Geobacter metallireducens GS-15: one gene and its partners. The protein of the gene in region 3 interacts with the protein of the main gene of each other region in a pairwise test. Links are inferred from orthologs where the notes say so. Each region holds a gene or a part of one and is shown on either strand. Other genes may lie near its edges.

Region 1 (4,394 bases), 150 kb from region 3 along the record:
TTCTCGATCCCCGCACCGCAGAGACCATCGCCCGGGAAACCGGCGCCTCCATCCTCATGCTCCACGGCGCCCATACCGTCTCGAAGGCCGATCTGGACAGGGGAGTCACCTTTATGGAGCTCATGGAGAAGAACCTGAAGAATCTGCGGGAGGGGCTCCAATGTCGGTAGGGGTGGTCACGGTCCAGGGGCTTTCCCATGCCTACCAGGGGGTCGACGCCTTGCTCGACGTATCGTTTGCCGTGGAAAAGGGGAGCTACGTGGGGATTGTCGGTCCCAACGGCTCGGGGAAGAGCACCCTTGTCCGCTGCATTCTGGGGCTTGCCCGCCCCGACCGGGGGCGCGTCGACCTCTTCGGAACCCCCCTTGCTTCCTTCGATCAGTGGCAGCGGGTCGGCTACCTCCCCCAGGGGCTCCAGCATTTCAATCCCCACTTTCCGGCCACCGTGGCCGAGGTGGTGGGGCTGGGGCTCCTGGCCAACCGGAGCTTCCCCCGCCGCGTTCACCGGGAGGACGCCGGGGCCGTTGGCCGGGCCCTGGAGCTCATGGGTATCGGCGGCATCCGCAACCGGCTCATCGGTGAACTCTCCGGAGGCCTGCGGCAGCGGGTGCTCCTGGCCCGGGCCATGGTGAACGGGCCGGAGCTCCTTGTCCTGGACGAACCCACCACGGCCCTGGACCCGGAGACGCGGGAAATTTTCTACCGCACCATTCAGGAGCTGAACCGGGAGCGGAAAACCACCATCATCCTCGTGACCCACGACAGCGGCACCATCGGCCGGTACGCGTCGAGTCTCCTCTACCTGGACAAGCGGCTCGTCTTTTACGGAGGCTTCGACGACTTCTGCGGTTCGCCGGAAATGGGCGACTTTTTCGGCTCCCACTCCCAACACCTGATCTGCCATCGGCATCAAGACGGAGCACCCCGGTGACGTTTCTCGACATCTTTCAGTACGGCTTTCTCCTTCGGGCCCTTGCGGCCGGCTCCCTCATCGCGGCCCTTTGCGCAGTACTCGGGGTATTCCTCGTCCTGCGGCGCCTTTCACTCATCGGCGACGGCCTGGCCCATGTCACCTTCGGGAGTGTGGCCCTGGCCCTGTTCCTCCGCTTCCAGTCGGTCTATGCCACCGTCGCCGCCATCCCGGCCGTGCTCCTGGCGGCCCTGGGGATCCTGAGGCTGGCCGAGCGGGCGCGGATCTACGGCGACGCCGCCATCGGCATCGTCTCGTCCCTGGGGGTCGCCACCGGCATCCTGCTGGCGAGCATGGCCGGCGGCTTCAATGTGGACCTCTTCAGCTACCTCTTCGGCAACATCCTTTCCATCAGCCCCTTCGAACTGGGGCAGACGGCGGTCCTTTTCGTCATCGTCTGCCTCACGGTGCTCCTCTGCTATCACGACCTCTTCGCCATCGCCTTTGACGAGGAGCTTGCCCGCACCTCGGGAATCCGGGTCGATCGGATCAACGCGGTGCTCGTTCTCCTTACGGCGCTCACTGTGGTCCTGGCCATGAAGGTGGTGGGGATCATGCTCATCTCGGCGCTTCTCATCCTTCCGGCCGTCACGTCGCTGCAGATTGCCCGGGGGTTCCGGACCGCCATCCTCCTCGCCGTGCTCCTCGGGGTCCTGTCGGTGGTGGCGGGGATCGTCATCTCGTTCCTGGCGAATCTCCCTGCCGGCGCCACCATCATCCTGGTGAACTTCACCCTGTTCCTCGTCTCCTTCGGGCTGCGGAAGCTGCGGAAGTAGCGCGAAAAAAAGATTCCTCTCCCCGGCAAAGTAGTCTATTATCCAGCCGTTTCGAGATCAGCCGCAGGAGAAAAGACCCATGGGCGAAACCGTCAGATTCGGCATCTCCATCGACGACAAACTGCTGGAGAGTTTCGACCGCCTCATCGAGCAGAAGGGGTACATGAACCGCTCCGAGGCGGTCCGCGACCTGATCCGCGCGGCCCTGGTGGAGCTCAAGTGGGAAGGGGGCGAGGAGGAGACCGTCGGCACCGTGACCCTCGTCTACAACCACCACGTCCGGGACCTCTCCGACAAGCTCACCGAGCAGCAGCACTCCCACCACAATGAGATCGTCTCGGCCCTCCACGTCCATCTGGATGCCCACAACTGTCTTGAGGTCCTCGTGGTGCGAGGCAAGGCCCGGGAGGTGAAGAAGATCGCCGACGAGCTGATTGGCGTGAAGGGGGTCAAACACGGCAAGCTCGTCATGACCACCACGGGGGAGGAACTGCACTGAAAGGCCGGGACCGGGGTCCGGGAAAAGCGGTCAGGGGCGTTGAAAAATAGGGCGCGTTGTGCTCTAATCTACCGGTGAAATCGAACGTTTTCATAGCCCTCGGCTCGAACCAGGGGGATCGGGAACTGAACCTGCTACGGGCCGTGGCCGAGATCGGCAGGCTGGAGCAGACCCGCATCACGGCCCTTTCCGGCTTCTACGACACCGACCCCGTCGGGCCGGTGGACCAGCCCAACTTCCTCAACGCTGCCCTCAGGCTCGAAACGGCCCTCTCGCCCCGCCAGTTGCTCGCGGAACTCCAGCGGATCGAAACCGACGTGTTCCGGAGGGTGCGGGACGTCCCGTGGGGACCGCGCTCCATGGACCTGGACATCCTCCTCTACGGCGATCTCATCCTTGACGAAGAGGGGCTCGTCATCCCCCATCCCCGGCTCCACGAGCGGCGCTTCGTGCTGGTTCCCCTGGCGGAGATCGCCCCTGACGTTCATCATCCCCTGCTTGGGAAGCGGGTGGATGAACTGCTCCGCTCGCTCCCTCCCGGCGAGCGGGTGACCAGGATTTAGGAGTTTGCCGATGCGGCTGATTATCATGCTCATCCTGTTTTATGTGGGCTTCAGGATCGTGCAGGGTTTTTTGAAAAAGAAGCAGGAAGAGAAGCCGACGATACCTGCCCCGGAGAAGGAGGAGACCTTCCAGGACCCGGTCTGCGGCGTCTACGTCACCGAGGACGACGCCGTCATCGGCCGCCACGAGGGGAAACGGATCCATTTCTGCTCCATGGCCTGCCTGGAGAAGTACCAGGCCGGCCTTGAGCATGCAGGCACCACCCATAACCAATCAAACCCGGAGGAACGAAAATGAAGTTTTTCATCGACACCGCAGACGTGAACGAAATCCGCGAGGCCCACGAGCTGGGGCTCGTGGACGGCGTCACCACCAACCCTTCGCTCATCGCCAAATCGGGACGCAAGTTCGAGGAGGTCATCAAGGAGATCACCGGCATCGTTGACGGCCCCATCTCCGCCGAGGTGGTCTCCCTGGACCACGACGGCATGATCCGCGAGGCCGAGGAGCTGGCCGCGATCCACAAGAACATCGTCATCAAGCTCCCCATGACCCCGGAAGGGCTCAAGGCCTGCACCACCCTCACGAAGAAGGGGATCAAGACCAACGTGACCCTCATCTTCACCGCCATGCAGGCCCTTCTGGCCGCCAAGGCGGGCGCCACCTACGTCTCCCCCTTCGTGGGGCGCCTCGACGACATCTCCCAGGACGGCATGGGGATCATCGACGACATCAAGACCATCTTCGACAACTACGGCTACACCGCCGAGATCATCGTGGCCAGCGTCCGGAACCCCATCCACGTCCTGAACGCTGCCCTCATCGGCGCCGACATCGCCACCATCCCCTACTCGGTCATGCTCCAACTGGCCAAGCACCCCCTCACCGACGCCGGCATCGAGCGGTTCCTGAAGGACTGGGAGAAGGTGCCGAAGTAAGGTTTTCCCTGTATTATTGAAAAAAACCCCGACGGTGGATGCTGTCGGGGTTTTTTTCATGCTGTGAAAACCGTTCGTAGGCTTCAGAGGTGCTCTAGTTCTTTTACCCAGAACACCATCGTATTGTCGGTTACCTCCCCCTCAAGGTTGGGCCAGGGGAGTGTCACGCTCAGTTCCGGATGCCGGATGAACCCGGCCTTGATCAGGTAGCCGTCGATGGGATGGTAGTCGCCCGGTCGCAGGGGGTGGTCTTCGGGCCGCTCGATGGTGGCACAGGCCAGGTGACGATACCTCCCCAATGAGCGGATATGTTCCTCGAACTCCTTCAGAAGCCGTGAGCCAAGCCCCTGCCCTCGGTAGCCCGGCAGGAAAAGCACTTCGCCAAGGTAGTAGATGGTGTCCAGGGAGAAGGGGCTGCCGGCGAATGGTGCCGTGAAGGTCGCCGGTTCCCCGTGTAATGGCACGCCGGTGCCGGCGCCGATGATGGCGTCACCGTCCCGGACCACGAACACGCAGGCATCCGGCGTGTCGGCGTAGGCCCGCAGATACTTCGTCTCGATTTCCCGGGAGCCCTTGTAGAGGTAGGGATACTCCTCGAATATCGTGATCCGGAGCCGGGCGATTTCCGAAAGGTGCGGTATGACAGC
Region 2 (5,489 bases), 680 kb from region 3 along the record:
TTCCCGCATCTTGTCCACTTTCTTCTCCAGCTTGACCACCTCGGTCTTCAGTTCCACATTGTCGCCGGCAATGTCGGCCAGCTCCTGGATTTTCTGCTCCAGCTCAAACACCGGCTTTTCGAATTCAAGTTGATATTGGGAAGCCATTAACGTCTCCTTTGCACGATTCTTTCTGATGTATTGTCAACGCTGCGAGGCGGTTACTCAAAAGACACGGCATGATAGCCGAAGAGGTTCTTCACTTCAAGGGAGAGTTCCTCGGTGGGGGCCACCTGGTACGAATCGGAAAGGGCGATGGTGGCCCGGCACTGGGCCGGAATCTCGATGGCCAGAAGCGTCTTGCAGCTGCCGGGGTGGCGGCGCATGATCCCCTTGAGGGTCTCCAGGCGGCTCCGGTCGAGGCCGTCGCCCACAAGATTAAAGATCACTCGTTTCGTTTCCCGGCTGCTCACGTCTCGCAGGAGCATCACCTCATTGGCCATGATCTTGATGCTCTTCTCCCCCTTGTCGATGGTGCCCGATATAAGGAGCGGATCGTCGGATTTGAGGTACTCGGACCCGGCGGCAAAAGCCTCGGGGAAGACCACCACCTCCACGGAACCGAGCAGGTCCTCCAGGGTGGCGAAGGCCATCCGGTCCCCCTTCTTGGTAATCAGCTCCTTGAGGGAGGTGACGATGCCGCAGAGCTTAACCTCGCTCTTGTCGGCGCGCTCGTCGAGGGTGGCAGTATCCACGTTGGCGAAGCGCTTGATTTCCTTCTCGTAGCGCCCCAGGGGGTGGCCGGTGATGAAGAAGCCGAGGGCCTCCTTCTCCAGGCCCAGCTTCAGCTTGTCGTCCCATTCGGGGATATCGGGGAGCTGCACCTTCCCCTTGCCGTTGCCGTTGGTCCGGACGATCTCTTCGACACCGAAGAGGGAGACCTGGGCGCTCTCCCGCTCCTGCTGGATCTTCTGGCCGATGGCCATGGCATCCTCCAGGGCCGACATGAGCTGGGAGCGGCGGCCGCCGGTGGAGTCGAAGGCACCGCACTTTACGAGGGATTCCACCACCCGCTTGTTGACCTTGTGGAGATCGACCCGCTCGCAGAAGTCGAAGAGATCCTTGAAATCTCCCTCTTGCCGCGCCTCGATAATCGCCTCGATGGCCCCCTCTCCCACGTTTTTCACGGCCCCGAGGCCGAAGCGGATGGAGTTTCCCAGAACACGGAAGGAGAGATGGGAGTCGTTGATGTCAGGGGGGAGGATCTCGATCCCCATCTCCCGGCAGTCGGAAATGGTCTTCACCACCTTGTCGGTGTTCCCCATATCCTCGGTGAGGAGAGCGGCCAGGAACTCCACCGGGTAGTGGGCCTTGAGATAGGCGGTCTGGTAGGCAACAAGGGCGTAGGCAGCCGAGTGGGACTTGTTGAAGCCGTATTCGGCGAACTTTGCCATGAGGTCGAAGATGGCTCCCGCCTTCTGGAGATCGACCCCACCGTTCTTGGCCCCTTCCAGGAAGATGTCCCGCTGCTTGGCCATCTCCGCCGGGTCCTTCTTACCCATGGCGCGCCGCAGCAGGTCGGCGCCCCCCAGGGAGTAGCCCGCCAGGGTCCGGGCGATCTGCATGACCTGCTCCTGGTAGACGATGACCCCGTAGGTGTCCTTGAGGATCGGCTCCAGTTGCGGCAGGTCGTAGACCACCTTCTTGCGGCCGTGCTTGCGGTCGATGAAGTCGTCCACCATCCCCGAGCCGAGGGGGCCCGGCCGGTAGAGGGCGCAGGCGGCAATGACGTCCTCGAAGCAGGAAGGCTTCAGCTTTACCAGCATATCCTTCATGCCGCTGGATTCGAGCTGGAAGACGCCGGTGGTGTTGCCGGCAGAGATGAGATCGTAACTGGCCCGGTCGTCGTCCCGCAGGGCCGCGATGTCGAAGTTGGGGTCCTTACCGGCCCGAATGATCTTCACCGCGTTATGGATGACCGTCAGGTTCTTGAGCCCCAGAAAGTCGAACTTCACGAGGCCGATTTTCTCCACGTACTTCATGGAGTACTGGGTGGTGAGGGAGCCGGTCTTCTGGTCCTTGTAGACGGGGCAGAACTCTTCGAGCACCTTGGGGGCCACCACGACGCCGGCCGCGTGGGTGGAGGCGTGGCGGGCGAGCCCTTCGAGGCGCAGGCCAATCTCCAGCAACTCCTTCACGCGGGAGTCGGCCTCGGACGCCTCCTTCAGGCGGGGCTCCTGGGCAATGGCGTCCTTGAGCTTGATGCCGAGCACCTCCGGCACCAGCTTGGCGATCTTGTCCACATCGCCGTAGGTCATGTCCAGGGCGCGCCCCACGTCGCGGATGACGGCCCGGGCAGACATGGTCCCGAAGGTGATGATCTGGCAGACCTGGTCGCGGCCGTATTTCCCGGTGACGTAGTGGATAACCTCCTCGCGGCGGTCCTGGCAGAAGTCCACGTCGATATCAGGCATGGATATCCGTTCCGGGTTCAGGAAGCGCTCGAAGAGGAGATTGTAGGGGAGCGGATCCAGGTCAGTGATCCGGATGGAATAGGCAACCAGGGAGCCGGCCGCCGAGCCCCGTCCCGGCCCCACGGGGATGCCGTGGTCCTTGGCCCAGTTGATGAAGTCGGCCACGATGAGGAAGTAGCCGGGGAACCCCATCTGCGTGATGCAGTCCAGCTCGATGCGCAACCGCTCCCAGTACTTCTGCTCCTGCTCCGGGGACATGTCGGGGTTTTTGAGCCTGATTTCCTTGAGACGGAACTCAAGCCCCTTGCGGGCCGCATCCTCCAGCATCTGATCGAGGGTCTGCCCAACGGGGGGATCGAATTGGGGGAAATAGTAGGTCTTGAAATCAAAGTCGAGGTTGCACCGTTCGGCAATCTTCACGGTATTGGAAACGGCTTCCGGCGCGTAGTGGAACGCGGCGGCCATCTCCTCAGGGGTTTTCACGTAAAACTCGTCGGTGGAAAAGCGCATCCGCGCCGAATCGTTCATGGTCTTGCCGGTCTGTATGCAGAGGAGCACCTCATGGGCGCGGGCATCCTCCCGGTTCAGGTAGTGGCAGTCATTGGTGGCCACCAGCGGCAGTCCCACCTCCCGCGCCACCTCCAGGAGCCCCTTGTTGGCCTTGTCCTGCTCCGCAAGACCGTTCTCCTGAAGCTCGATGTAGTAGCGGTCGGGAAAGAGGTCAGCGTACCAGCGGGCCACCCCAATCGCCTCCTCCATCCGGTCCCGCTCGCAGAGATAGGCCACCTCACCCTTCAGGCAGGCGGAGAGACAGATGAGCCCCTCGGAGTACTGGGCCAAAACCTCCTTATCGATGCGGGGCTTGTAGTAAAAGCCCTCCTTGAACCCGACGGAGACCAGCTTCGACAGGTTCCGGTAGCCGGTCATGTTCTCACAGAGAAGGAGCAAGTGGTAACCGGCGCCGGCCTCTCCCCCCTTCACCTCTTTCACGAAGCGGGAGCCGGGGGCGATATAGACCTCGGAGCCGATAATCGGCTTCACCCCCTTGTCCTTGCACTTGAGGTAGAACTCCATGGCGCCGAACATCACCCCGTGGTCGGTGATGGCCACGGCGGGCATATCGGTATCCTTGGCTTTCTTTATCAGATCGCCGAGGCGTATCGCGCCATCGAGGAGGGAATACTGGGTATGGAGATGGAGGTGAACAAAACTCATGGGGTACCTGTGTGACGTTGCAGAGGAAGGATAATTTTATTTTGACTAAAAAATTCTGACGATTATGGCACGAAAGAGCGGGAAGTGTCAACATGGCAGACGTATCGGGAAACCGTGCCACGCACAAGCTAACCCATCAATTTAACAACAGCTAATCCCATTTCAACAACATCTTCCCCGAGCAAGCGTGCCGCACTTTTCCAACTTCTGGTAGCAACCCTCCAATTTTCCATTATAATGAAAGACGACACACGCGACCCTTCGCACACACGGGAGCCCCCATGCCCCTTCACGCCTTCGGGCACAACCGCAAAACAAGCCCACCCCCCACACCGTGGGAGCCGCGGCAGGTCTTTCTCTTCAGCGGCCACATGATCGACGCCCCCGACCGCCCCGAGCCCCGATTTCCTGCCGACAAGGAGACTGTCGCCGCAGCAGCCATCGCCGCCATGCTCGACGAACTGGGTGCCGGCCCCGATGATCTCGCCCTTTGCAGCGGCGCATGCGGCGGCGACATCCTCTTTACAGAGGCATGCCTCGCTCGGGGGGTTCGGGTGGATATGGGGATACCATTCGGGATTCCCGAGTTCCTCACCCGCTCCGTCACCTTCGCGGGAGAAGAGTGGCGCGACCGGTTCTTCGCCATAAAGAACAATCCCCTCGTCACCCTCTTCGTCATGCCCGACGAACTGGGGCCATGTCCCGCCGACCTGAGCCCCTACGTCCGCACCAACCTCTGGCTCCTCCACACGGCCCTTGCCTGGGGGGAAGAGAAGGTCCACTTCATCTGTCTCTGGAACCGCAAGGGAGGTGACGGCCCCGGCGGCACCGAGCACATGCACGACGAGGTCAACAAACGGACCGGACAGGTCCATGTTCTCGACACGAACAAACTTTTCACCCACGAAGGAACACCTTTAGCCGAGAAGTTGGATACATGAAAATCATCCGCCTCTTCATATCCTCCACCTTCCGCGACATGCACGCGGAGCGGGACTGGCTGAACCGGGTCGTCTTTCCGGAACTGCGGAGCCGCTGCCGGCGGCGGGGTGCGGAGTTCGTGGGGGTGGATCTCCGCTGGGGGGTGACGGAGGAGGAGTCCCGGCAACGGGGGGCACTCTCGGTCTGCCTCGACGAGATCGAACACTGTGACCTCTTCCTGGGGCTCCTGGGCGAGCGATACGGCTGGGTGCCGCCTCCGGAGAAGGTGCCGGCGGAGCTCTTTGCCGCGGTGCGGGACAGTGGACAGTTGAGCGAGGAGGAGATCACCCTTGTGGACGCCTGCTACCAGTGGGACCGGACCACGCTGCCGGCCCGTTTCCGGCTCCGGAGAGACGCGGCAATCTCCCCGGAAACGGCCGATACCCTCACCCGCCTCTGGCAGCGAGCCGGACTCCTCGGCGCCGGGGAGTCGGCGACGGCCCTTGAGATGAGGCACGGCGCACTCAACCGCAGCCTCGCCCAGGGGAAAGCCCTCATCTTTCTCCGCTCCGAGGGAATCCATCGCCACTCCGCATTCCCCCCAGCCTGCATTCCGATCTTTACGGAGCCCGAGACCGAGGCTCAACAGCGGCTGTCCCGCCTGCGGGAGGAACTCCGCGCCGCAGCCGGACCAAACCTGATCGTGCGGCAGTACCGGGCCGGCTTTGGCGGTTTCAGGATCGACCCCCTCTTCCTGCCGGCAGCGGAGGCTGGCAGCGCACTGCAGGACGGTGTCATCAAGCCGGAGGAGTGGGGTATAATCAGCGAGAAGGCCCGCCAGGCGGTGGCTACCCACGGCACCATTGCCCTTACGGGGATGGAGGAATTCGGGACCCGGGT
Region 3 (2,847 bases):
ATCACCAGGACGCAGGCGACGATAGATCTCAATGAGCGCGTCGTCAGTAGTGTTTATCTTATCGACGAGCAGTGTGTCCCGCAGCGAGGATGTCACATGGAGGTTGTCGATGAAAAGAACCTTGAACTCCGAAATGCCCCGTGCCTTGATCTCGTCAAGCTTAGCCTGGGAGATCTCCTCGTTGCACTCTACCAGCACTTCGCCAGTGGCAGGGTCAACAATATCGGTAGAAGCGTACTTTCCACAGACCTCTTCGGCTTTAATGGGAATCTCGGTGATTCCGTGCTCGGTCATCTTGCGGATTGCCGCCTTGGTGAACTTTCTGTTCGCCTTGATGATGACTTCACCGGTCTTGGAATCAACGATGTCGGAAGAGGTTTTCTGAGTTGTCAGAAGCTCGGCGTCGGCCTTCTTCCACATCCGCTCCCCATCGAGCCCGATCTCCTCACTCCGGTAATAAAAATTGAGAAGCTCCTCCGCACTGTTGCCAAGGGCCTTAAGGAGGACCGTTGCCGGCATCTTGCGGCGACGGTCGATCCGGACATAGAGTATGTCCTTGTGGTCGAACTCGAAATCGAGCCAAGAGCCACGGTAAGGGATCACTCGGGCGGAATAGAGGACCTTGCCGCTGGAATGGGTCTTGCCCTTGTCATGGTCGTAGAAAACACCGGGAGAGCGGTGAAGCTGGCTCACGATAACACGTTCGGTACCGTTTATGATGAACGTGCCGTTCTCGGTCATGAGCGGGATCTCGCCGAAGTAGACCTCCTGCTCCTTGATATCCCGAATAGAACGGACGCCAGTATCCTTGTTCACGTCCCAAACGACGAGGCGCACCTTCACCTTCATGGGGGCGGCGAAGGTCATCCCGCGTTGGTGGCATTCTTCAACATCGTACTTCGGTGTGCCGAGGCTATAGGAAACATACTCAAGCGAAGCAGTATCGCTAAAGTCCTTAATTGGGAAAACACTCTTGAATACAGCTTCGAGCCCGCTGTTCTTGCGTGCTTCGGGGGGGGTGTCAATTTGCAGGAAACGCTTATAGGAATTTTTTTGAATATCAATAAGGTTGGGGATGTCAATGATTTTCTTGATCTTGGCGAAATTCTGGCGTAGAAGCTGGTTATTCGCAATTGAATAAGCCATGTTTTCTCCTTTGGCGAGGCTCATGGAGCCTCTAACCCCCTGGATTTAGTGCCTTCTCCGATATTGCCCGGAGCCAGCGGATACGAATTCGGAACTAAAATAGAAGAGCCAAGGCCGCATGAAGCGGCCTTGGCTGATGTGCTGACGCAGTAGACTCGAGCCTTACTTGATCTCGACTTCAGCGCCGGACTCAACGAGTTGCTTCTTGGCGTCCTCTGCCTCTTCCTTGGAAACGCCAGTCTTGACGGACTTCGGAGCGCCGTCGACCAGGTCCTTGGCTTCCTTGAGGCCAAGACCGGTGAGGGCACGGACAACCTTGATAACGCCGATTTTGTTGGCACCGGCACTCTTGAGGATGATATCAAACTCGGTCTTTTCTTCAGCAGCCTCGGCGGCAGCGGCCGGAGCAGCGGCAGCGGCAACGGCGACCGGCGCAGCGGCGGAGACACCGAACTTCTCTTCGAGTTCTTTCACGAGCTCAGAGAGCTCAAGAACGGTCATATTCTCAATGAAGCTAACGACATCGGCTTTGGTGATTTCTGCCATTTCTGTATTCCTCCGTTAATAACGTTCGTTGTTGAATGTAAAGGAAGGACTAATTGCCTTCCTTTTGGATTTTGATTGCGTTGAGCGCACGAACAAAACTTCCCGGAACTGCTGCCAGGACGCCCACAAAGTTGGCAACCGGAGCATTGATGGTTCCAAGCAATTTCGCAAGAAGTACTTCACGGCTCGGCAGATCGGCCAATGCCTGGATATCGCTGACCGAGATCTGCTTGCCGGACAGCACGGCAGCCTTAAGCTTGAAGGTGTTGGCCTGGGTTTTGGCAAACTTTGACAGAACCTTAGCAGCTGCGACCGGATCATCATAGCTGAACGCAATGGCGGTCGGACCGGCGTAGTGGGGAGAGAGCGATTCCTTGTCGGTCTCCTTGGACGCAAGCTCCAGCAACGTGTTCTTGGCAACCTTGTACTCAACGGCAGCTGCACGAAGTTCATTTCTCAGGGTCGTTGCCTGCTCTACGCTCATACCACGGAAATCGGCGAGAAACACTGCTTTAGCCCGTTTAAGCTTTTCGTGCAGTTCCGCTACCTGTTGTTGCTTGTTTTCTCTATTCAAGCGCCTTCCTCCTTTCTGTTCGGGTTGAGGGCCGAAGCCCCAGCCAAAGTCAGAAAGTGCGGGGTTTAGTACTTTCCTGTGACTACCACAAGTCTCGGCAGGCTGCCTGCGCCATTAAGCCCGGATGCTGCCCGGGCACCTGCTGTCTTTGACTTTGGCTTTATATACCTAATGCTCAGACAAGCTTCGACTGGACGTCTGCGATATCCAGATTCAGCCCCGGTCCCATGGTGGAAGAGAGGCTGATCTTTTTGATGTAGGTACCCTTGGCTGCGGACGGCTTCGCCTTAACGAGCGCCTCCACAAGCGCAAGAAGGTTTTCCTTGAGCTTGTCCGCATCAAACGATGCCTTACCGACCGGCGCATGGACAATACCGGCCTTCTCGACCCGGAATTCAACCTTCCCGGCCTTGGACTCCTTAACCGCACGGCCCACATCAAACGTGACCGTGCCGACCTTCGGGTTCGGCATGAGCCCGCGGGGACCAAGAAGCTTACCGATCTTGCCGACAACACCCATCATGTCGGGAGTCGCGATGGCGGTGTCGAAGTCGAACCACCCCTCCTGGATCTTGGCAACG

The links.
Region 1: the proteins of rplL (region 3) and nikR interact in binary tests that used the Escherichia coli proteins (3 or more experiments, as listed by UniProt). The link is inferred for Geobacter metallireducens GS-15 from one-to-one orthologs.
Region 2: the proteins of rplL (region 3) and dnaE interact in binary tests that used the Escherichia coli proteins (3 or more experiments, as listed by UniProt). The link is inferred for Geobacter metallireducens GS-15 from one-to-one orthologs.

The regions. Positions count from the first base shown.
Region 1 is NC_007517.1:537,962-542,355, forward strand. What follows is about bases 600-3,535. They hold nikR (nickel-responsive transcriptional regulator NikR), read left to right. Parts: upstream 600-1,825; coding sequence 1,826-2,245; downstream 2,246-3,535. Other genes in these bases: GMET_RS02455 (metal ABC transporter ATP-binding protein), read left to right, coding at 600-931; GMET_RS02460 (metal ABC transporter permease), read left to right, coding at 928-1,746; folK (2-amino-4-hydroxy-6-hydroxymethyldihydropteridine diphosphokinase), read left to right, coding at 2,320-2,808; GMET_RS02475 (YHS domain-containing protein), read left to right, coding at 2,819-3,106; fsa (fructose-6-phosphate aldolase), read left to right, coding at 3,103-3,535. Also shown: GMET_RS02450 (metal ABC transporter substrate-binding protein), read left to right, coding at 1-170; more of GMET_RS02455, read left to right, coding at 161-599; more of fsa, read left to right, coding at 3,536-3,747; GMET_RS02485 (GNAT family N-acetyltransferase), read right to left, coding at 3,831-4,394. UniProt on the Escherichia coli protein: Transcriptional repressor of the nikABCDE operon. Is active in the presence of excessive concentrations of intracellular nickel.
Region 2 is NC_007517.1:1,364,442-1,369,930, reverse strand. The notes cover bases 1-4,031. They hold dnaE (DNA polymerase III subunit alpha), read right to left. Parts: upstream 3,669-4,031; coding sequence 201-3,668; downstream 1-200. Other genes in these bases: GMET_RS06110 (hypothetical protein), read left to right, coding at 3,950-4,031; GMET_RS06120 (acetyl-CoA carboxylase carboxyltransferase subunit alpha), read right to left, coding at 1-147. Also shown: more of GMET_RS06110, read left to right, coding at 4,032-4,609; GMET_RS06105 (DUF4062 domain-containing protein), read left to right, coding at 4,606-5,489. UniProt on the Escherichia coli protein: DNA polymerase III is a complex, multichain enzyme responsible for most of the replicative synthesis in bacteria. This DNA polymerase also exhibits 3' to 5' exonuclease activity. The alpha chain is the DNA polymerase catalytic subunit.
Region 3 is NC_007517.1:685,575-688,421, reverse strand. It holds rplL (50S ribosomal protein L7/L12), read right to left. Parts: upstream 1,693-2,847; coding sequence 1,309-1,692; downstream 1-1,308. Other genes in the region: rplA (50S ribosomal protein L1), read right to left, coding at 2,442-2,847; rplJ (50S ribosomal protein L10), read right to left, coding at 1,742-2,266; rpoB (DNA-directed RNA polymerase subunit beta), read right to left, coding at 1-1,146. UniProt on the Escherichia coli protein: The binding site for several of the GTPase factors involved in protein synthesis (IF-2, EF-Tu, EF-G and RF3). Is thus essential for accurate translation.